Regions from separate parts of the Photorhabdus heterorhabditis genome, predicted to be linked through region 3. Evidence: predicted binding sites of a transcription regulator. Region 3 holds the regulator's gene; each other region holds the start of a gene.
What was found. Region 3 encodes CRP, which controls carbon source genes, mostly activating them, when cyclic AMP is high. Its sites were predicted from a motif close to ATGTGANNNNNNTCACAT; they were not measured.

Region 1 (5,353 bases), on a different contig from region 3:
GTGATTAACGGTTTATTTATACGGGCTGTTTCTACACAAACCATATTTTTATAATCTTCATTACCTATATCTTTCATATTACCCGACAGTTCAGCACCTGGGTTCCAGCATACAATATCACTGTGATGGTAATGGTGAATTTCAATCGTTCGTCTCAGTGATTTATCCCTTATCAGGCTAAAATCTTCTGGCTCTGTGTAAATGCGGTCAATACGATCATTGAAAATAAGATATTCTTCTGCTGTGTATTGCTCTTTGCCAGTAATAGTATCAATGTAATGTTTACCCAGACCACTGATTGAAATCTGGTTAATATCGCTTACATTCAGATAAGTATGCAGGGCACAGGTTGCTTGATAATTACCATAAGTTTCCAGTTCTACCTCACAGGTATCACTCAGTTTGAAACGAGCAATTAATGTAAAATCATAAGGCCACAATTTATGGGTATATTCATTGTCTCTCAGGGTGAAAGTTAATATGACGCCATTTTCATGTTCATTGTGTGCGCTAAATTCCCAGGGAAGAATTCTGGCAAAACCATGAATTGGTGTTCCAGCCGAGCCAAACCAAGGCCAACAAATAGGGACCCCACCGCGGATAGCTGTGCCTGCTTTAAATGAGGTTTTCTTGCTTAGCCATAATCCCGGTTCTTGATCTTTGGGGTGCCAGGAGATGAGGTGCGCTCCTTGCAGACTGATTGCACCACGCACTTTTGGATGAGAGATGACGATTAATGGAAGTTCATCCATGTTTCGTTGACTGATAGAGGGGGATATCTGTTTTGCAACCGGTAATGCAAAAATTTTATCGTTCATCCGTATAACCTTGTAAAACTAAAACAGGGGTATTGCATTATCCAAGAATAATGCATGTTGTACACAGATTAAAAAAACAAAAGAGCTGCCTTTCCCGGCAGCTCTTTTCAGGTAAGGTGATTACTCAGTTATTTAGAGATATGAGTGATCAGATCCAGAACTTTATTGGAGTAACCTGTTTCATTGTCATACCAAGAAACCAGTTTCACAAAGTTGTCATTCAGGGCGATACCTGCTTTTGCATCAAACACAGAAGTCAGTTTTTCACCATTGAAATCGTTAGATACTACGTCATCTTCGGTGTAGCCCAGAACACCTTTCAGTTCGCCTTCAGCCGCATCTTTGATGGCATCACAAATTTGCTGGTAAGTGGCTGGTTTTTCCAAACGTACAGTCAGATCAACAACAGATACGTTAGGGGTTGGAACACGGAAAGCCATACCAGTCAGTTTACCGTTCAATTCAGGGATCACTTTACCGACAGCTTTAGCCGCGCCAGTAGAAGATGGGATGATATTTTGAGCAGCACCACGACCACCGCGCCAATCTTTTGCAGAAGGGCCGTCAACAGTTTTCTGAGTTGCGGTGGTTGCGTGAACGGTGGTCATCAGACCTTCCACAATACCGAATGTATCATTGATAACTTTAGCCAGTGGCGCCAGGCAGTTAGTGGTACAGGAAGCATTAGAAACGATGTCCTGACCTGCATAAGATTTATGGTTAACACCCATAACGAACATTGGTGTGTCATCTTTGGACGGACCGGTCAGAACAACTTTTTTCGCACCAGCGGTAATGTGTTTACGTGCTGTTTCGTCGGTCAGGAAAATACCCGTTGCTTCGGCAACAACATCAACGCCTACTTCATTCCATTTCAGGTTAGCTGGGTCCCTTTCTGCTGTAACACGGATAGTTTTACCGTTAACAATCAGGTGGCCGTCTTTTACTTCAACAGTGCCATTGAAGCGACCATGAGTTGAATCGTATTTCAGCATGTAAGCCATATATTCGGCATCTAGCAAGTCGTTGATTGCGACGATTTCGATGTCTGAACGTTCTTGTGCAGCACGGAAAACAATACGGCCGATACGACCAAAACCGTTGATACCTACTTTGATAGTCATAGTATTCCACCAGCTATTTTTTAGTGAATTAAAAGTTGTTACTAAAGTTACCAAAACCTTGCCAGCCGTCAAGCGGAATCGTGTCAATAATCGAAAAACTTCGACTTCGAGTCCACCATTTAGACGTTTGCTCTTAGGATACTGGCAATCGATCCGCTCATCATTATCGGGGCACAGATAGATATTTAAAGTTAATCGGTTAGATATGCGAGTCACATCACAAATAATAGGATAAACATATCCAGTTAACCACTTAAAATAAATTCCACTGATGTGATGTTAATTTTTTGTTATTATTAATTAATTTTGTAAGAACATTAGTCTTATTTTTATTAAGGTGGTCGTGATGGCTAAGAATTCTGATGTTTCCCTTTATACAGAGCTTACTGATATTCAGCGTCATGTTACCCAGTATGCCGGGACGGAGTCTCCATTCTCAGGGAAATTACTCCATAATAAAAAAAGTGGCGTGTATCATTGTCTGTGTTGTGGACGGCCGTTGTTTATGTCTGATACTAAATTTGATTCTGGCTGTGGCTGGCCGAGTTTTTATCAGCCTGTCAGTAATGATGCAGTACTGTATATTGATGATAATAGTCATAATATGCATCGTATTGAGGTTCGCTGTAGTCATTGCGATGCTCATTTGGGACATGTGTTCTCTGATGGTCCGCAACCGACAGGCGAACGTTTTTGTATCAACTCGGCTGCGTTAAGTTTTACTGATGAAAATACAGGCGAAAAAACAGCAGGTTAGTTATTTTTATCATTGTCGGTACAACCATTAATTTAAGAAATTAAATCGTTTCAGCTAATTCTGGAAAGTAATGAGGAAATATCAATGGAACTGGATGATCTTTTATCTGTAATGACACCAGAAATATATCAAAACTTGGTTCAGGCAGTGGAACTGGGCAAATGGCAGGATGGTGTACCTCTGACGGTGGAGCAGAAGGAATATAGCCTGCAAATGGTTATGTTATGGCAAGCAAAGCATAACCATGATCCGGAGCATATGACAATCGGTACCGATGGTCGGTTGGTAATGAAGAGTAAGCAAGAGCTGAAAGCAGCCTTTCAGTCTGAAATGGTGGCAACATTGAAACCATAATCTTCAGAAGGTTAGGTTAGCGGAAAGGCTGAGTTTGTTGAACTCAGCCTGGCCCTTGTTGGTATCAGACAAGAGTATCTTCTAGTTGATCAATTCTTATTAGCATAGCGCCTTGTTCTTTTATCTCTTTGAACGCCACTTTACTGTCGTCTGGATTGAGGTTAACCCCTCGGCAGCCATCGGTAATGACCCAGGTTTCATAACCTAATGCCAATGCGTCCAGTGCGGTAAACTTCACACAATAGTCGGTGGCGATACCAATAATGAACAGACGTTCAATTTGCTGTGTTTGCAACCAGTCATCAAGCTGGGTTTTACTCTGATGACCATTGTCAAAAAAAGCGCTGTAGCTATCGATTTGTGGATTTTCGCCTTTATAGAAAATCTCGATAATGGCCTGTTTGTTTAGTTGTGGATGAAAATCAGCGCCATGTTGTCCTTGAACACAATGTTCCGGCCACCATATTTGTGGAATACCATTCAGTACACCAATATCACCGATCTTCTGACCGGAATTCACTGCGAAACTCATATGTTCAGCAGGATGCCAATCTTGGCTGGCAATAATACTGATATTGTGCTTTAGGCAAATATCAATAGCCTGATTTGCAACATCAATGACTTGTTCACTCTCTTTTACGGCCAAGGCTCCGCCAGTACAGAAATCGTTCTGTATATCGATAAGTAATAGTGCTGTTTTCATCTTTTTCCTGGATTATTTGTCAGCATAACTCAATTCACCACGTAAATTTTGTTGCATTAGATATCTAATCTCTTCGTGGTTGTACGATTGACTGAGTAAATAGTGTAATTTGGTTAAAGTTGCTTCAAAAGTCATATCATAACCGCTTATCACGCCAGCCTCAGCCAGAGCATGGCCTGTTGCGTATCCTTCCATGTTTACCCTACCAGAAATGCATTGAGTCAGATTGACAACGACAATTCCTCTTTCTGTAGCCTGTTTTAGCTCTTTTAGTAATTCAGGGTGCTGTGGCGCGTTTCCAACGCCATATGAGCGTAGGATTAATGCCTTAACTGGCTGCATTAAAATATTATTCACAACCTGACTGGAAAGACCGGGGTAAATGGTTACTACGCCAATTGGCTGGGGGGTAATCCGATGGGTGATAAATTCACCTTGGCTGGCAGGCGCCGGGCATGTATTGAAAGCTTTGATATTAATACCCGCTTCCATTAATGGAGAACAGTTTGGTGAAGCAAAGGCATCGAAACCATCTGCATGGGCTTTAACTGTCCGGTTTCCACGGAACAGTTTATTATTGAAAAACAGGCTGACTTCATTAACTGGATAATTAGCGGCAAGATAAAGCGCATTTAGCAAGTTTGTTTGCCCGTCGGAACGCAGTGCTTCTAATGGAATTTGTGACCCTGTAACAATAATTGGCTTACCAAGATTCTCAAACATAAAAGAGAGCGCTGATGCGGTAAACGCCATCGTATCTGTGCCATGCAAAATCACGAAACCATCATAATCATCGTAATTCTGCTGGATATCGTCAGCGATACATTGCCAGTCTTCGGGGGTCATATCAGAAGAATCAATCAGTGGCTGATGCTCACGGATAGTAAATATCGGCATTTCAGCGCGGTGGAATTCAGGCATTTTGATTAATTGGTGCTGTAAGTGCCCGGAAACGGGAATGTATCCCTGAGATGAATGTTGCATCCCAATTGTTCCGCCGGTATAGACGACATAAATAGATTTCTTCTGCATGACTGTGTACCTCGTAAAAAGATCAACTGGATTATAGGGATATTACCAAATAAAAAAAGCCTGACAGGGTATCTATCAGGCTAATGATTTAATGCATTCAAATATTGCCAGAGCTATGTCATGAATTATCATGACATATTCTTGCTAATGGCATGGTTACGGCATTTTAGCGAATATCCTCGCAATTTAAACAAAATGCATAGCGATTTTGTGGATCATTCAAATGGCGATAGAACTCTACCTGTTGTTTCGCTTGCTGGGCCACTTGAACCAGTGGAGCAGGCAGCCATGCCTGAATAGCTTCCGGCATTATGGCTTGAGCGGTTGTCGTTAATTGGCTTATCAGCAATTCGCTAAATGACATTTCGGGTTGCATCCAGTCAAGTTCTGGCTTATCCAATTTTGCCAATTCAGCGGCTTTTGCAACGGCATCATCGAAATCACCTAATTGGTCGACCAATCCATTGGCTTTCGCGTCATTACCAATCCACACATGCCCCTGAGCAATCTTATCAACTTCTTCTGGTGTCTTATTGCGAGCATCCGCAACCAAGCCAATGAAGTT
Region 2 (5,353 bases), on a different contig from region 3:
ACGATTTCCCCTTCGGGACCGGTACTCACCAACCCTTCTAATAGATTAAGAATAATGTTGGTTTCCGGCACACCTTCAACTTTATGTGGATCAAGTGAGGCAACTTCTACGCCATTATCTACAGTAATCTGCTGTTGATCGGCAAGTTTCACCCCCTCTGGTACCTCAGCAGCAAACACCGCCGTAACAGGAAATGCCAATAATAAAAATATATTGGAAACAAACTTATATAATTTTAATTGTTTGATCTTCATTTCTTTCCTCCAGATTTAGTGAATCTTCTCATTCACTCTGCATATATCCCATAAAGACTGGCATCTTCGCGTTATACACCCCAAAGTAAAATACTTACGGATTAAATATTAAAGACTGCTTATCATACCAGTTGTTAAATATTCCTTTCATATTGCAAAGATTGACCTTACAAACAACTTATTACAACCTATTACATTAATTGGCAAAAGATCCCAAATCACACAACAATACATTGATATATAAAGATTTTTACACAATATGATTAACTAAAACAGGATATAAAGGTAAACCCAAATGAAAATAAACATAATTTTAACAAATTGCAATCAATGCAAATTAAAAACCTACATTCATCACAAAACCATGGTGGAAGCAGCCAGTTACACATTGTATAAACAGACCAGAATAATTTAAAAAATATTGGATTATTTGTATAAAATTCAGGAAGTACCGATAAAAAAAACGAGAAAAGATGATAAAACAAGCTTTATCATAAAAATGATAAGAATATTATAATTTATAATTTGACTAGAAAAAAATTCACCTCTTTTCTCGCAAGTCGTATCAGATTAGCCCCGGAAATAATGCCCTAATCCCTGTCACAATCAGCTCGATTCCTAAAGACATCAACAACAGCCCCATAATACGGGTGATAACGTTAATTCCCGTCTGCCCAAGGTATTTGACCACTAAAGGAGCGGCTCGAAATAATAACCAGCAGCAAAAAGCAAACAACGCGCTGGTTAGCGCAAGTCCAATAAAATTTTGCCACCCCTGGTAGCGAGAACTCCAAACAATACAAGAACTGATTGCACCAGGACCTGCCATTAACGGTAATGCCAATGGCACAACCCCGACACTCTCTCTGATCGCTGTTTCTGATTTTTCCTGCTTATTTTGCTTATCTTCCCCAAGCTTACCGTTAATCATCGACATAGCGATAGTCACAACAAGAATCCCACCAGCAATACGGAAAGAATCAATGGAAATACCAAACATACGCAGGATCGAATCACCTAACAGCAAAGCTGTCCATAAAATGATGGCAACAGAAATATTGGCTATAAAATTAGTTTTATTACGGGCAGATTGAGTCTGGTAATGAGTCATGCTAATAAAAACCGGCAAGATACCAACGGGATTAACTAGCGCAAACAATCCAACAAAAAACTTAATGTAACCAGGAAGATCCAGTAGCAAGTCACTCACAAATAACTCCTCATTGAGCTACGCAGTATTAGTAAGTCTGTTTCCATATGGTCATCCACCAGAATATTATGGAAAACTTAATTTTTTCTTTACATTATACCGATAAGATTTCGGTTTCTATCCACTATAACCCATTTTTTAATTAATAATTTCTTATATAAAAAGTTGTTTACTCGATATTTTCGCCAAGTTAATAACTTAATCTTATTCACTCTTTTGCCATTCAATTCATATTATCACCCATCAAAGCTGAAAGGAGTCAGCTTTGCATTTGTGTGATTAAGATCAATATATATTTAATACCAAATGGTAACCTGTAGCTATCATAAAATCACCAGACTAAATAGTCTGTAAAATACTTTTTTACCTAATATTAAAGATTTTTAATATTTATCAGGAGTCGTTTTTTATGACTGTAACTAATGCTACTGAACTGAATGAAATGGTTGCCAGAGTAAAAAAAGCGCAACGTGAATTTGCTAACTTCTCTCAAGAACAAGTTGACAAAATCTTCCGAGCTGCCGCTCTTGCGGCAGCCGATGCACGTATTCCTTTAGCAAAATTAGCCGTGACAGAATCGGGTATGGGTATTGTCGAAGACAAAGTCATCAAAAATCACTTTGCCTCCGAATACATCTATAACGCATATAAAGATGATAAAACTTGTGGCATTTTGTCCGAAGACCAAACATTCGGCACTATCACTATTGCTGAACCTATAGGCTTAATTTGCGGCATCGTGCCAACCACTAACCCAACATCTACAGCTATTTTTAAGGCGCTAATCAGCCTGAAAACCCGTAACGGTATTATTTTCTCACCACACCCACGAGCTAAAAAAGCAACCAACAAAGCCGCTGAATTGGTCCTACGTGCTGCAATTGAGGCCGGCGCACCTGAAGATATTATTGGCTGGATTGATGAACCCTCTGTTGAACTTTCTAATGCGTTGATGCACCACCAGGATATCAACCTGATCCTCGCTACCGGTGGCCCAGGTATGGTAAAAGCGGCATACAGCTCAGGTAAACCCGCAATCGGCGTTGGGGCGGGTAACACCCCCGTCGTCATTGATGAATCAGCTGATATTAAACGTGCCGTTGCATCTATTCTGATGTCCAAAACGTTTGACAACGGCGTTATCTGCGCTTCAGAACAGTCCGTTATCGTAGTGGATTCTGTTTACGAACAGGTACGTGAACGATTCTTTACTCACGGCGGTTATTTGTTACAAGGCAAAGAGCTGCAAGCTGTTCAGGATATTATCCTGAAAAACGGTAACCTGAACGCAGCAATTGTTGGTCAGCCTGCAACTAAAATTGCCAAAATGGCAGGCATCCATGTTCCTGAAAAAACCAAAATACTCATTGGGGAAGTCAGCCAGATTGATGAAACTGAACCTTTTGCTCACGAAAAACTGTCTCCACTGCTCGCTATGTACCATGCAAGCAGTTTTGAAGATGCGGTAGAAAAAGCAGAAAAACTGGTTGAAATGGGCGGTATTGGTCACACCTCCTGCCTGTATACCGATCAAGATAATCAAGCAGCAAGAGTCAAGTACTTTGGCGACAAAATGAAAACAGCACGCATCCTGGTGAATACACCCGCATCTCAAGGTGGTATCGGTGATCTTTACAACTTCAAACTTGCTCCATCTCTAACACTAGGTTGCGGTTCCTGGGGAGGAAATTCCATCTCCGAAAATGTGGGGCCAAAACATCTCATCAACACCAAAACCGTGGCGAAGAGAGCAGAAAATATGTTATGGCATAAACTTCCAAAATCAATTTACTTCCGTCGGGGTTCCCTACCTGTCGCATTAGGGGAAGTGGCAACCGATGGTGCAAAACGGGCCTTTATCGTAACAGACCGTTTCTTATTCAATCATGGTTATGCTGATCAAGTCACTGATGTGCTGAAATCCCACGGGATAGAAACAGAAGTTTTCTTTGAAGTTGAAGCTGACCCGACATTGAGCATCGTTCGTAAAGGTGCTGAACAAATGCATTCATTCAAACCAGATATCATTGTTGCACTAGGGGGGGGTTCTCCAATGGATGCCGCCAAAATTATGTGGGTAATGTATGAACACCCTGAAACGCATTTCGAAGAATTAGCCCTGCGATTTATGGATATCCGTAAACGCATCTACAAATTCCCGAAAATGGGCATTAAAGCTAAAATGGTAGCAATTACCACAACTTCCGGCACAGGCTCTGAAGTGACACCATTTGCCGTTGTCACTGATGATACCACCGGTCAAAAATATCCATTGGCTGACTATGCCCTGACTCCAGATATGGCTATCGTTGATGCTAATCTGGTAATGGATTTACCAAAATCACTGTGTGCTTTTGGTGGCTTGGATGCTATCACCCATTCTCTAGAAGCTTATGTATCTGTGCTGGCAAACGAATACTCTGACGGACAAGCACTTCAAGCACTAAAACTACTAAAAGAATTCCTTCCAGCCAGCTATCACGAAGGTGCAACTAATCCTATTGCCCGTGAACGGGTTCATAATGCTGCAACCATTGCTGGCATTGCATTTGCTAACGCCTTTCTGGGCGTATGTCACTCTATGGCACACAAACTGGGTTCTGAGTTCCATATCCCGCACGGCCTTGCTAACGCATTGCTGATTTGTAACGTTATCCGTTATAACGCTAACGATAACCCAACTAAACAGACTGCATTCAGCCAATATGACCGTCCACAGGCACGCCGTCGTTATGCTGAAATTGCAGATCATCTTGGCTTATCTGCTACCGGGGACCGTACCGCAACAAAAATTGAAAAACTGCTAGCATGGCTGGAAGAGATGAAATCTGAACTGGGTATCCCAACCTCTATCCGCGCCGCCGGTATTCAGGAAGCGGACTTTTTAGTAAAAATTGATAAATTGTCTGAAGATGCTTTCGATGACCAATGCACTGGCGCGAATCCTCGCTATCCTCTGATTTCTGAGCTGAAACAACTCTTGTTGGATTCATACTATGGACGTGAATTCACAGAAACAACTGTCACACAGGAAACAACAGAGCCAGCACAAAACCCGGGCAAAAACTAACCATCAACTAACTTAATATCACTTAAAGGGTGCTGATATCAGTACCCTTTAACTCATGCCATAAAAACGCCGACTCAATCCTAATAAGCCCTCAAACGTCCTCTGGAAGCTTTAAAAAATTATTAACTACCGCTGTATTTTCGTTTTTCCTTAGCTTCATTGATAACATCCGTATAGTGTTTGCGGCAAACAGACACATATTTTTCATTACCCCCGATATCAATCTGCTTACCATCATAAATGGCCACACCTTCACTATCAAAACGTAATACACGGCTTGCTTTACGTCCACAATGGCAAATAGTTTTCAGCTCAACCAACTTATCAGCCCATGCCAAAAGATATTGGCTACCGCTAAAAAGCTCCCCTCTAAAATCAGTTCTCAACCCATAACATAGGGCAGGAATATCATCGTAGTCAGTCACTTTACACAGCTGTTCAACCTGTTCTTTTGTAAGAAACTGACATTCATCAATCAACACACAATGCACTTTCTCCCGCTTATTTTCATTTCTGATCAACTCACCTATATCCGTCTGTTGGCTAAACAGGAGTGCACCAGCGGATAATCCAATCCGAGAACTGACTTTTCCTTTTCCAAACCGAGTGTCAATTTCTGCGGTAAAAATCAGCGTCCTCATCCCCCTCTCATTATAGTTATATGAAGACTGCAACAGAGATGTCGATTTTCCAGCGTTCATTACAGAGTAATAAAAATAAAGTTGAGCCATAGGCCCTACCCCTTAACAAAATTTATAAAGCCATATAGTCAGATGAGTTTACCATAAACTTTAGTAGTGATTATCCATCTCAGTAAGC
Region 3 (5,353 bases):
AACCCGTGGTTATCCTATCTGCTGAAATTATCCCCTAATTTTTTTCTGAGACATGAACTATTACGGTGGTTGCGGCAGTTTTTAGTCTTTTGGTTAACTTACATCTGATTAAAAATGTGGCCTTCATTGAATGAATGAAGGCCAATTTCGCCATTATTCATACATCTTTTGGGTAAATTCTTTATTCACTTCGGTTCGTGGAAAATATCTATCTTTGTAGCATTGCTTCTCTTTATTCTCGCAGTGTACACCATTACTTAAAGTGAATGACGAAAAGTCAATATCTTTACCATCACCAATCTCATTTTTCAGGTGTTCTGCTGCTTTTTTTCCTAAATGCTTTTCGGTTAATTTTACCGACACACCTTGTTGATCAGCGCAATATTTTCCTTTTTTATCGCAAATCACGCCTTTTACTGGGAAGAAAATATTGGCAGCCTTAGTTGTGGCTAGCGTGGGGAAGGACAGTAGAAAAAGAGATGCTATAATCAGTTTTGTCTTCATAACAATTACCTTTACTTATGGAATATCAAAATAGAGCATATGTTTTGTAGGTTTGAGGGTAAGTTGATTGAGTAAAAGATAGCCATTGATTTTGTTGTGCTATGCTACAAATGTTGATGTGCTATGATAGCCGCCCCGTTGTCGTTAGGCCGTTTTACCTGAAAGTCATGTTGTTCATGATAAATAAATTGCAGGAGTGGCAGGACAGCAAATACAGCGATAAATGAGTAGGATTGTTTCCTATGTTATTAATAATAGATAACTACGATTCTTTTACATATAACTTATATCAATACTTTTGTGAATTGGGAATAGATGTTTTAGTTAAGCGCAATGATGAATTACTGCTTGAGGATATTGAGAGATTAGCTCCCACTCATCTTGTTATTTCCCCAGGCCCCTGTACGCCAAATGAAGCAGGCATTTCTCTGACTGCGATTTCGCATTTTGCGGGGCAGTTGCCGATTTTGGGTGTTTGCCTTGGACATCAGGCAATTGGACAGGCATTTGGTGCCAGTGTAGTAAAAGCTAGAGAAGTCATGCATGGGAAAACTTCTGCTATTCATCATAATCAGCAAGGTGTGTTTAAAGGTCTTAATCGGCCATTAACGGTTACCCGTTACCATTCATTGGTGATTGCTGCGGAAACATTACCTGCTTCATTTGAGGTGACTGCATGGAGCCAGCATGACGGCAATGTAGATGAAATCATGGGAATTCGTCACCGCACGTTGCCTCTGGAAGGTGTGCAGTTCCATCCAGAAAGTATTCTCAGCGAGCAAGGGCATCAGCTACTGAGAAACTTCCTTAGATATTAACCAGATACCAATAATTTCTTCATTTATTCATCTTTTTCATTGGCCCATCTTTGATTTTTTATGCGTATTTTGTGATTATATTTTCACTTTTAAATAATGTATATATAAAAATCGGGTGGGAAAATGACAGAACATGCCGCAGTAAATAGAAATACCTACGATCAAGTCATGTTGCCAATCTATTCACCGGCACAGTTTATACCGGTGAAAGGGCAAGGTAGTCGTGTATGGGATCAACAAGGGAAGGAATACATTGATTTTGCGGGTGGTATTGCTGTTATGGCTTTGGGACATTGTCACCCTGAGTTGGTTGATGTTTTGAAGCAGCAAGGAGAGAAACTTTGGCATATCAGTAATATTTTCACCAATGAACCGGCTTTAATATTGGCGCAGAAATTGATTGATGCTACGTTTGCTGAACGGGTATTTTTTGCTAATTCAGGTGCAGAAGCGAATGAAGCTGCATTTAAACTGGCTCGTCACTATGCCATTACCCGTCACAGCCCATATAAAACCAAAATTATTGCGTTCCATCAGGGATTTCATGGTCGTACCCTTTTTACTGTCTCTGTTGGTGGTCAGCCAAAATATGCTGATGGTTTTGGGCCAAAACCCGCAGATATTATTCATGTACCTTTTAATGACTTAGAGGCGGTAAAGGCAGTCATGGATGACCATACTTGTGCGGTTATATTGGAACCTGTTCAGGGAGAAGGGGGAGTAACTCCTGCAACATCTGCGTTTATTCATGGGGTGCGTGAGCTTTGTGATAAACATCAGGTGCTGCTGGTGTTTGACGAAGTACAAAGTGGGATGGGACGTACCGGCAAACTGTTTTCTTATATGCATTATGATGTTGCACCGGATATTATCACCACAGCGAAAGCACTAGGAAATGGTTTTCCTGTCAGTGCTATGCTGACCACCGCGAATATTGCCTCGGTTATGGTGCCGGGAACTCACGGTACGACTTACGGTGGTAATCCGCTGGCTTGTGCAGTCGCAAATGTTGCGTTTGATATTATCAATACGCCAGAGGTTCTGGATGGGGTTGAAAAACGTCATAATTTAATTGTGAATTTTTTGAACGATATTAATCAGCAATATTCCGTATTTGGTGAGATCCGTGGAAAAGGATTACTGATTGGTGCGGAACTAAAAGGGCAGTATCAGGGAAAATCTAAAGATATCCTGCAACTGGCTGCTGAAAATGGGCTAATGTTGCTGAGTGCTGGCAGTGATGTACTGCGTTTCACACCTTCGTTGATTATCAGTAAAGAAGAGATTGCTCAGGGAATGGAACGGTTGGAAAAGACGATTAGCCAGTTAGTATAACGAATACAAGAAAAATCAGCGCAAATATAATGCGCTGATTCATCAGGTATTAACGTGTACCGTAAACAACAATTGTTTTGCCGTGTGCGGAAATCAGGTTTTGATCTTCCAGCATTTTCAGGATACGACCAACCGTTTCACGGGAACAGCCAACAATTTGGCCAATTTCCTGACGTGTGATTTTGATTTGCATCCCATCCGGGTGGGTCATAGCATCTGGTTGTTTTGCCAAATTCAGCAAGGTCTGAGCAATACGGCCGGTAACATCCAGAAAGGCTAGATTACCGACTTTCTCAGAAGTCGTTTGCAAACGGCTTGCCATTTGGGCAGATAAACGCATTAGAATATCCGGGTTGACCTGAATCAGTTGGCGGAATTTTTTATAGGAAATTTCAGCCACTTCACAGGCACTTTTAGCCCGTACCCAGGCTGTACGCTCTTGCCCTTCTTCAAATAATCCAAGTTCGCCAATGAAATCTCCCTGATTTAAATAGGAGAGGATCATCTCTTTGCCTTCTTCATCTTTAATCAAAACTGCAACAGAGCCTTTTACGATGTAGTAAAGCGTCTCTGCTTTTTCGCCTTGATGAATAAGCGTGCTTTTAGATGGATATTTATGAATATGGCAGTGTGACAAAAACCATTCAAGAGTGGGGTCTGTTTGTGGCTTGCCGAGAACCATTCGCTTCATCCTCTGTTGTTATCGCTGCCTAAATAACATGAGAATCTAAAAGTTTCTCATCAGGCTGGCTTATAAAGACACTAGCTTAACATATTAGTTTGTCGAAAAACCGACAGGTGAAAGTTTTATATAGGTTATCTAAAATTTGAACCCTGAGTATTGATCCTAACCTAATATATACCTGACCTGCTTCTGTTTGTAGCACAGGAAAAGGTTTCTGTCTTGTCTTGTATTGTTTCAGCATCATGAACTGCGCATTAGATTGCCAGTTTAATACCGAAAGGGTAGGCTTTAATGCAAAAAATGGTTTAAGGGGGGATTATGCAAGCACGGGTAAAATGGGTTGAAGGGTTATCTCTTTTGGGGGAGTCGTCTTCGGGTCATCAGATAATGATGGATGGAAATGCCGGCGATAAGGCACCAAGCCCAATGGAAATGGTATTAATGGCAGCGGGTGGTTGCAGTACGATTGATGTTGTTTCTATTTTGCAGAAAGGTAGATATGACGTAATAGATTGTGAGGTAAAATTAACTTCCCGCCGTCGTGAAGAAGCGCCACGCTTGTTTACTCATATAAATCTGCATTTCATTGTGACAGGCAAAGATTTAACAGATAAAGCGGTTGAACGTGCTGTTATACTTTCCGCAGAAAAATATTGCTCTGTTTCGTTGATGCTGGGAAAGTCAGTTGAAATCACCCACAGTTTTGAAATTAAAGATGCAGATTAAGATATTATTTATTGATTAAAAAATAACGGCAGGTAACTAACATTTCAGTTACCTGTTTTATTAACTGAATAATGTAAAGATGTGAATTCAGAGACTGGATTTTTTACATTTATCCCAGGTTCTGATCAGCAAATCTTTTCCCCTTCCAGCAATCGTTGTACTAATGGCGTCATAATTAATTCCATTGCCAATCCCATTTTTCCGCCTGGAACCACAATGGTATTAATACTTGAAACGAATGAGCCTTGTAGCATTGATAACAGGTACGGGAAATCAATCTGAGTCAGATCACGGAAACGGATGACAATGAAACTTTCATCCAATGATGGAATGGCTTTGGCTGAAAATGGGTTGGAGGTATCCACGGTAGGGACACGTTGAAAGTTGATATGTGTTCGCGAAAATTGTGGCGTAATGTAATTGATATAATCATCCATAGAACGAACAACAGAATCCATCACCGCTTCTTGTGAATGTCCTCGTTCCCCGGTATCACGGATAAGTTTCTGTATCCATTCAAGGTTGACAATCGGCACTACTCCTACCAGCAGATCGACATGGCTGGCAACGTTATGTTGTGGTGTTACAACGCCACCATGTAGACCTTCATAGAACAGCACATCGGTTTGCTTGGGTAAGGATGCCCATGGTGTAAATGTACCGGGTAGCTGGTTGTAAGGAACGGCATCGTCATAAGTATGAAGATATTTCCGACGACGGCCTTCACCCGTTTCACCATAGTCAATCATGGTTTTTTCCAGCATGCCAAAATCATTGGCTTCTGGCCCAAAGTAACTGATATGTCTGCCTTGTTCTTTGGCTTTACGAATCGCAGCATCCATTTCAGGGCGGGTGTAACGGTGGAAACTGTCCCCTTCTATTTGCGCCGCACTGATATTAAGTTGCTGGAAAATTTTACGGAAAGCTAAACTCGTTGTTGTTGTTCCGGCGCCGCTAGAGCCGGTAATTGCAATAATCGGATGTTTGGCGGACATACAGTAAACTCCATAATGTTAAGAATCGAACATTTCTTTCGGCATAATATTGATGCTTTCATGCAGTTCAGACCACACCAGCATAACATCTCCTCGTTCTAACTGACGGCGTATGTCAGTGACTTTCTGCTCAAGCGATTTTTCATGTTCGCCATAGTCAGTACCTTCCCGCAGGACAAAGCTCTCTATCAAATTTAGCAGAGTTTCTGGTTCCAGTTGTTGCCACGGAATAATCATTGCGGTTGCTCCAGATAAGATGACAGCCAACCTGGAATACGTTGTTCCAGCCA
Region 4 (5,353 bases), on a different contig from region 3:
GGTGTTGGCTATCTGGTAAATATAAAGTGGATGAACGACGGCTAATATCGAAAATTTCTATCTGGTATGCTGAATTAATTTCGGCTGTTATGCTTTGTGGAAAACCAATACTGTTCAGGCGAACTGGTAATTCTCCACCTTTTTTTATCCAGACATTCAGAGTCTTTTTTTCTATTTCAATGAAATTGACCTGAATATCATGGATATAAAGAGGTGTATGCAGAAATAAAGTCAATTTCTCTTCATTGATATGATCGGGTAGAGAATATTGTGTTTTGTGCCCAAACAGACGGATTTTTTTTCCTATCTGGAATGCTTGCTGATTGTTTTTATCCTGAAGGACCTGAATCCATTGATGATGAAGTGAATCAATTTTCTGAGATAATATTCTTTGCTGATATGCCTGCTCGGTTATTAGAGTATTTAAATATTGAGGCAACAGTTTGAAAGAGTTAAGATCATGCCATAAACAATCTTTTAGTAATATTAAATCAAGCGGTGATATTTCCTTTCTACCATTAAAGAAAGCACTGGCTTGTAATAAATGAATTGCTTTCTTCCAGCGTCGATCTGAAACGTAAGGTGAGTGTTCTGTCATATCGAGTTGTTGACGTAGTTGGTAGATAATATCAAAACAACTATCTGGCAGAGTTATTCTATTAATCTCATTTTGCCATTGGTGAAATTCTTCACTTGTTATCTGAATGTTTTCAGGGACAGGATTATCAATTTCATTTTTGTGGTTAATGAGTAATGCTCGGAAATTCTGTTTTTCCTGAATTTTATCCAACCAAATACGGATTAGCATTCGGTCATAAAGAGCTTCAAGGCTACTATCTGCTTCAGGTAATTCATTGGAGGCTGTTACCAGTAACCTCATTGGAATTTTTTCTTCGATATCCCCGTTTCTGAATTTTCTTTCATTAATTGCCGTCAGCAAGGTATTAAGAATTGCTGGGCCAGCTTTCCATACCTCATCAAGAAAAACAATTTCAGTTTCAGGTAAATAGCCGGCAGTTAGGCGTTGATAACGTCCTTCTTCTTTCAACGCTTGGATAGAAAGAGGTCCGAAAATTTCTTCAGGAGTAGAGAAACGGGTCATCAGATATTCAAATGCTCTGGCATCATGAAATGCAAATTTTAATCGGCGGGCGATTAGACTTTTAGCGATTCCTGGAGGACCAAGTAGAAAAACACTTTCCCCACACAATGCGGCTAGCAAACATAAACGAATAGCCTGTTGTCTTTCATACAGGCCACTTTCCAGATAGTTACTTAAACAAGCTATTTTTTCTGCTATTTGCATAATCCATACCAATGTTATCTACGAGGTTAAATAAATTATTAGCTATATGTGAAATAAGTCTTAATCATAGGTTTTAGTCATCATTTATTGATGAAGATAATATTTACCTTAAAAATCGATTCAGCGTCAAATATTCAATAAGTTAACGTTTATTTTTTGTTTTTTTATTAGCGAAACGTTTCGATGACGATCACACTTTTGTATCAATAATGTTGCATTTTAAATGTTACTTTCTATATTGCTTAATTAGCGAAACGTTTCGCTAATGGAATAAAAATGAAAAAAGGTGTATTGCTTAATTCTGAAATTTCAGCCGTCATTTCTCGGCTGGGGCATACTGACCAGATTACAATTGGTGATGCTGGATTACCAATTCCTTCTTCAGCCCAGCGGATTGATTTAGCGCTAACCCAGGGGATTCCCTGTTTTATATCTGTTCTCAAAGTCGTTACTCAGGAAATGCAGGTTGAAGCTGCATTTTTAGCAGAGGAGATCATTAGCCATAATCCTTTGATTCATCAATTAATATTGGATCAAATTAAAGAGCTTGAGAAACAGCAAGGGAATTCAATCACTATAGAATATATTAGTCATAATACATTAAAAGAGAAAATGGAACATAGCCGAGCGGTGATTCGTACCGGAGAAAATTCTCCTTATGCCAATATTATCCTTTGTGCTGGTGTAACTTTCTGAGGTGGTTATGCAACCTGTACTAGAACTAAAAGGAATTGGTAAATCCTTTCCTGGTGTCAAAGCATTATCCGACGCGGCATTACGTGTTTACCCGGGCAAAGTTATGGCATTGGTAGGGGAGAATGGTGCAGGTAAATCCACAATGATGAAAGTATTGACTGGGATATATACCAGAGATACAGGAGTGATTCATTATTTGGGCAAAGAAGTGACTTTTTCTAGTCCTAGATCCTCTCAGGAGGCAGGTATCGGAATTATCCATCAAGAATTAAATCTTATTCCTCAAATGACCATTGCTGAAAATATTTTTCTGGGACGCGAATTTGTTAATAAATTCGGTACCATTGACTGGAGGAAAATGTATCAGGAAGCTGATCGCCTTTTGAGAAAGTTGAATCTGAGTTATAGCAGTCACCGGCGGGTAGCTGAACTTTCTATCGGTGGGCAGCAAATGGTTGAAATAGCCAAAGTACTGAGTTTTGAATCCAAAGTTATCATTATGGATGAGCCAACAGATGCACTGACTGATACAGAAACCGAATCATTGTTCAGAGTGATACATGAACTGAAATTCCAGGGATGCGGTATTGTTTATATATCCCATCGATTGAAAGATATTTTTGAAATATGTGATGATGTTACGGTATTCCGTGATGGGCAATTTATTAGTGAAAAACAGGTAAAGGAATTAACAGAAGACGACTTAATTGAAATGATGGTTGGTCGAAAATTGGAAGATCAATACCCCCACCTGAATTTACCTCGTGGTAAGAAACGGCTCAAAGTTGAGAAAATTTCTGGTCCCGGTGTGAGAAATGTCAGTTTTTCCCTTTATAGTGGAGAAATTCTGGGTATATCGGGGTTGATGGGGGCAGGCCGCACGGAATTGATGAGAATTATTTATGGCGCATTGCCAAAAACGCAAGGGAGGATTGCTTTGGATGGGAATCCCGTTATAACTCGTAACCCTCAGGATGCGTTAGCTTATGGGATTGTTTATATTTCAGAAGATCGGAAGCGTGATGGCCTAATTTTGGAAATGTCAGTTAAAGATAATATGTCTCTGACTGCCTTACGTTATTTCAGTAACAAATTAGGTGGTCTAAATCATAAAGAAGAGCGGAAAGCAGTTAGTCACTTTATTAAGTTGTTTAATATTAAAACGCCTTCAATGGAACAGACCGTTGGTCTACTTTCTGGTGGTAATCAGCAAAAAGTGGCAATTGCTCGTGGATTAATGACCAGACCAAAAGTTCTTATCTTGGATGAGCCTACTCGAGGTGTAGATGTCGGTGCAAAAAAAGAAATTTATCAGCTAATTAATCAGTTCAAAAAAGAAGGTTTGAGCATCATACTCGTTTCTTCTGAAATGCCGGAAGTGATAGGAATCAGCGACCGAATTTTGGTCATGTATGAAGGTCATATCAGCGGAGAATTCCTTGCTGAGCAAGCAACTCAAGAAGCTTTAATGGCGGCAGCCGTTGGCAAACAATATGATGTGATTCAGGAGTAATTCAGTATGAATTCTAATGTATCACCGACATCTAAACGTTGGTTTACTAAAGAATGGCTGCTGGAGCAAAAATCACTGATTGCGTTGTTAGCACTTATAGCAGTAGTTTCCTCTCTTAGTCCGAATTTTTTCACTTTAAATAATTTGTTTAACATTCTGCAACAGACATCGGTTAACGCCATTATGGCTGTTGGGATGACACTAGTTATTCTGACATCAGGTATTGATTTGTCTGTTGGTTCATTGCTTGCGTTGACAGGTGCAGTAGCAGCTTCGCTGGTTGGAATGGAAGTTAATGCATTGGTGGCTATAGTCGGTGCTTTAGCTTTAGGTGCTGCGATCGGTGCTGGTACAGGAATAATTATTGCTAAAGGTAAGGTACAAGCCTTTATTGCTACTCTGGTCATGATGTTATTACTTCGTGGAATAACTCGCGTCTATACTGATGGTAGCCCGATAAATACAGGATTCAGCGATAATGCAGATCTATTTAGCTGGTTTGGTATTGGTCGTCCATTGGGTATCCCTACTCCAGTATGGTTGATGTTGATAGTTTTTGTTATTGCTTGGTACATCTTACACCATACTCGTTTGGGCCGTTATATTTATGCTTTAGGCGGTAATGAATCAGCTACTCGTTTGTCCGGTATCAGCGTCGATAAAATCAAGATTATTGTTTATTCCTTATGTGGTTTACTGACTGCACTGGCAAGTATTATTGAGGTAGCCCGTCTCTCTTCTGCCCAGCCAATGGCAGGGAATGGTTATGAACTAGATGCGATTGCTGCCGTAGTATTAGGAGGAACCCGTCTGGCAGGTGGTAAGGGGTTAATTGTTGGTACTCTAATTGGTGCGCTGATCCTCGGTTTTTTAAATAATGGCTTAAACTTATTAGGTATTTCTTCTAACTACCAGATGATCGTTAAAGCAGTTGTAATATTGTTGGCAGTTTTGATTGATAACAAAAATAGTAAATAACCTTATCCTCTACAGGAAATAACACAATGAAAATGAAGAAATTGGCAGCTATTTTATCTGTTGTTGCACTAAGTGCGACTATGAGTGCTAACGCCCTGGCAAAAGACACTATCGCGTTGGTCATTTCTACACTGAATAATCCATTTTTTGTCACCATGAAAGATAGTGCTCAAAAAGAAGCAAATAAGCTGGGTTATAACTTGATTGTCTTGGATTCTCAGGATAATCCCGCAAAAGAATTGGCCAATGTTCAGGATCTAACGGTACGTGGCACGAAATTGATGTTAATTAACCCAGCTGATTCTGATGCTGTAGGTAATGCCATTATCATGGCTAATAATGCGAAAATTCCGGTAATTACTCTCGATCGGATGGCGAATAAAGGTAGCGTTGCTAGTCATATTGCTTCTGATAACCGACGGGGGGGTAAAATAGCGGGCAATTTCATTGCTGAAAAACTAGGGAATGGAGCACAAATTATTCAGTTGGAAGGTATTACTGGCACATCTGCGGCCCGTGAACGTGGCGAAGGATTTAATAAAGTAGCACAAGAGCATAAATTTAATGTGCTGACTAGTCAGCCTGCTGATTTTGACCGTACAAAAGGCTTGAACGTTATGCAGAATTTACTGACAGCTCATCCAGATGTGCAAGCTGTGTTTGCTCAAAATGATGAAATGGCGTTGGGTGCTCTGCGTGCTTTGCAGACGGCAGGGAAAAGTGATGTATTAGTTGTTGGTTTTGATGGTACTGAAGATGGTATCAAAGCTGTTCAAGCTGGAAAGCTAGGAGCAACGATCGCTCAGCGTCCTGATCAGATTGGTATCATTGGTATTCAGACCGCAGATAAGGTGCTGAAA

Region 1: the regulator CRP is predicted to act here: its motif matches at 2,148-2,165, upstream of msrB (peptide-methionine (R)-S-oxide reductase MsrB).
Region 2: the regulator CRP is predicted to act here: its motif matches at 1,738-1,755, upstream of adhE (bifunctional acetaldehyde-CoA/alcohol dehydrogenase).
Region 4: the regulator CRP is predicted to act here: its motif matches at 1,485-1,502, upstream of rbsD (D-ribose pyranase).

Annotation. Positions count from the first base shown of each region.
Region 1 is NZ_LJCS01000037.1:8,554-13,906, forward strand. It holds gene AM629_RS13310 (D-hexose-6-phosphate mutarotase) at 1-818, opposite strand, end outside; gene gapA (glyceraldehyde-3-phosphate dehydrogenase) at 947-1,942, opposite strand; gene msrB (peptide-methionine (R)-S-oxide reductase MsrB) at 2,289-2,699, shown strand; gene AM629_RS13325 (YeaC family protein) at 2,784-3,053, shown strand; gene pncA (bifunctional nicotinamidase/pyrazinamidase) at 3,118-3,756, opposite strand; gene ansA (asparaginase) at 3,769-4,788, opposite strand; gene sppA (signal peptide peptidase SppA) at 4,955-5,353, opposite strand, start outside.
Region 2 is NZ_LJCS01000059.1:10,535-15,887, forward strand. It holds gene AM629_RS16850 (ABC transporter substrate-binding protein) at 1-254, opposite strand, end outside; gene AM629_RS16855 (YchE family NAAT transporter) at 820-1,464, opposite strand; gene adhE (bifunctional acetaldehyde-CoA/alcohol dehydrogenase) at 1,874-4,534, shown strand; gene AM629_RS16865 (thymidine kinase) at 4,657-5,265, opposite strand.
Region 3 is NZ_LJCS01000022.1:47,054-52,406, forward strand. It holds gene ppiA (peptidylprolyl isomerase A) at 1-38, shown strand, start outside; gene AM629_RS09820 (YcgJ family protein) at 154-504, opposite strand; gene AM629_RS09825 (aminodeoxychorismate synthase component II) at 747-1,322, shown strand; gene argD (bifunctional acetylornithine/succinyldiaminopimelate transaminase) at 1,446-2,657, shown strand; gene crp (cAMP-activated global transcriptional regulator CRP) at 2,707-3,339, opposite strand; gene AM629_RS09840 (OsmC family protein) at 3,661-4,068, shown strand; gene AM629_RS09845 (phosphoribulokinase) at 4,194-5,063, opposite strand; gene AM629_RS09850 (YheU family protein) at 5,082-5,300, opposite strand; gene AM629_RS09855 (hydrolase) at 5,297-5,353, opposite strand, start outside.
Region 4 is NZ_LJCS01000057.1:3,867-9,219, reverse strand. It holds gene ravA (ATPase RavA) at 1-1,306, opposite strand, end outside; gene rbsD (D-ribose pyranase) at 1,583-2,002, shown strand; gene rbsA (ribose ABC transporter ATP-binding protein RbsA) at 2,010-3,515, shown strand; gene rbsC (ribose ABC transporter permease) at 3,522-4,493, shown strand; gene rbsB (ribose ABC transporter substrate-binding protein RbsB) at 4,520-5,353, shown strand, end outside.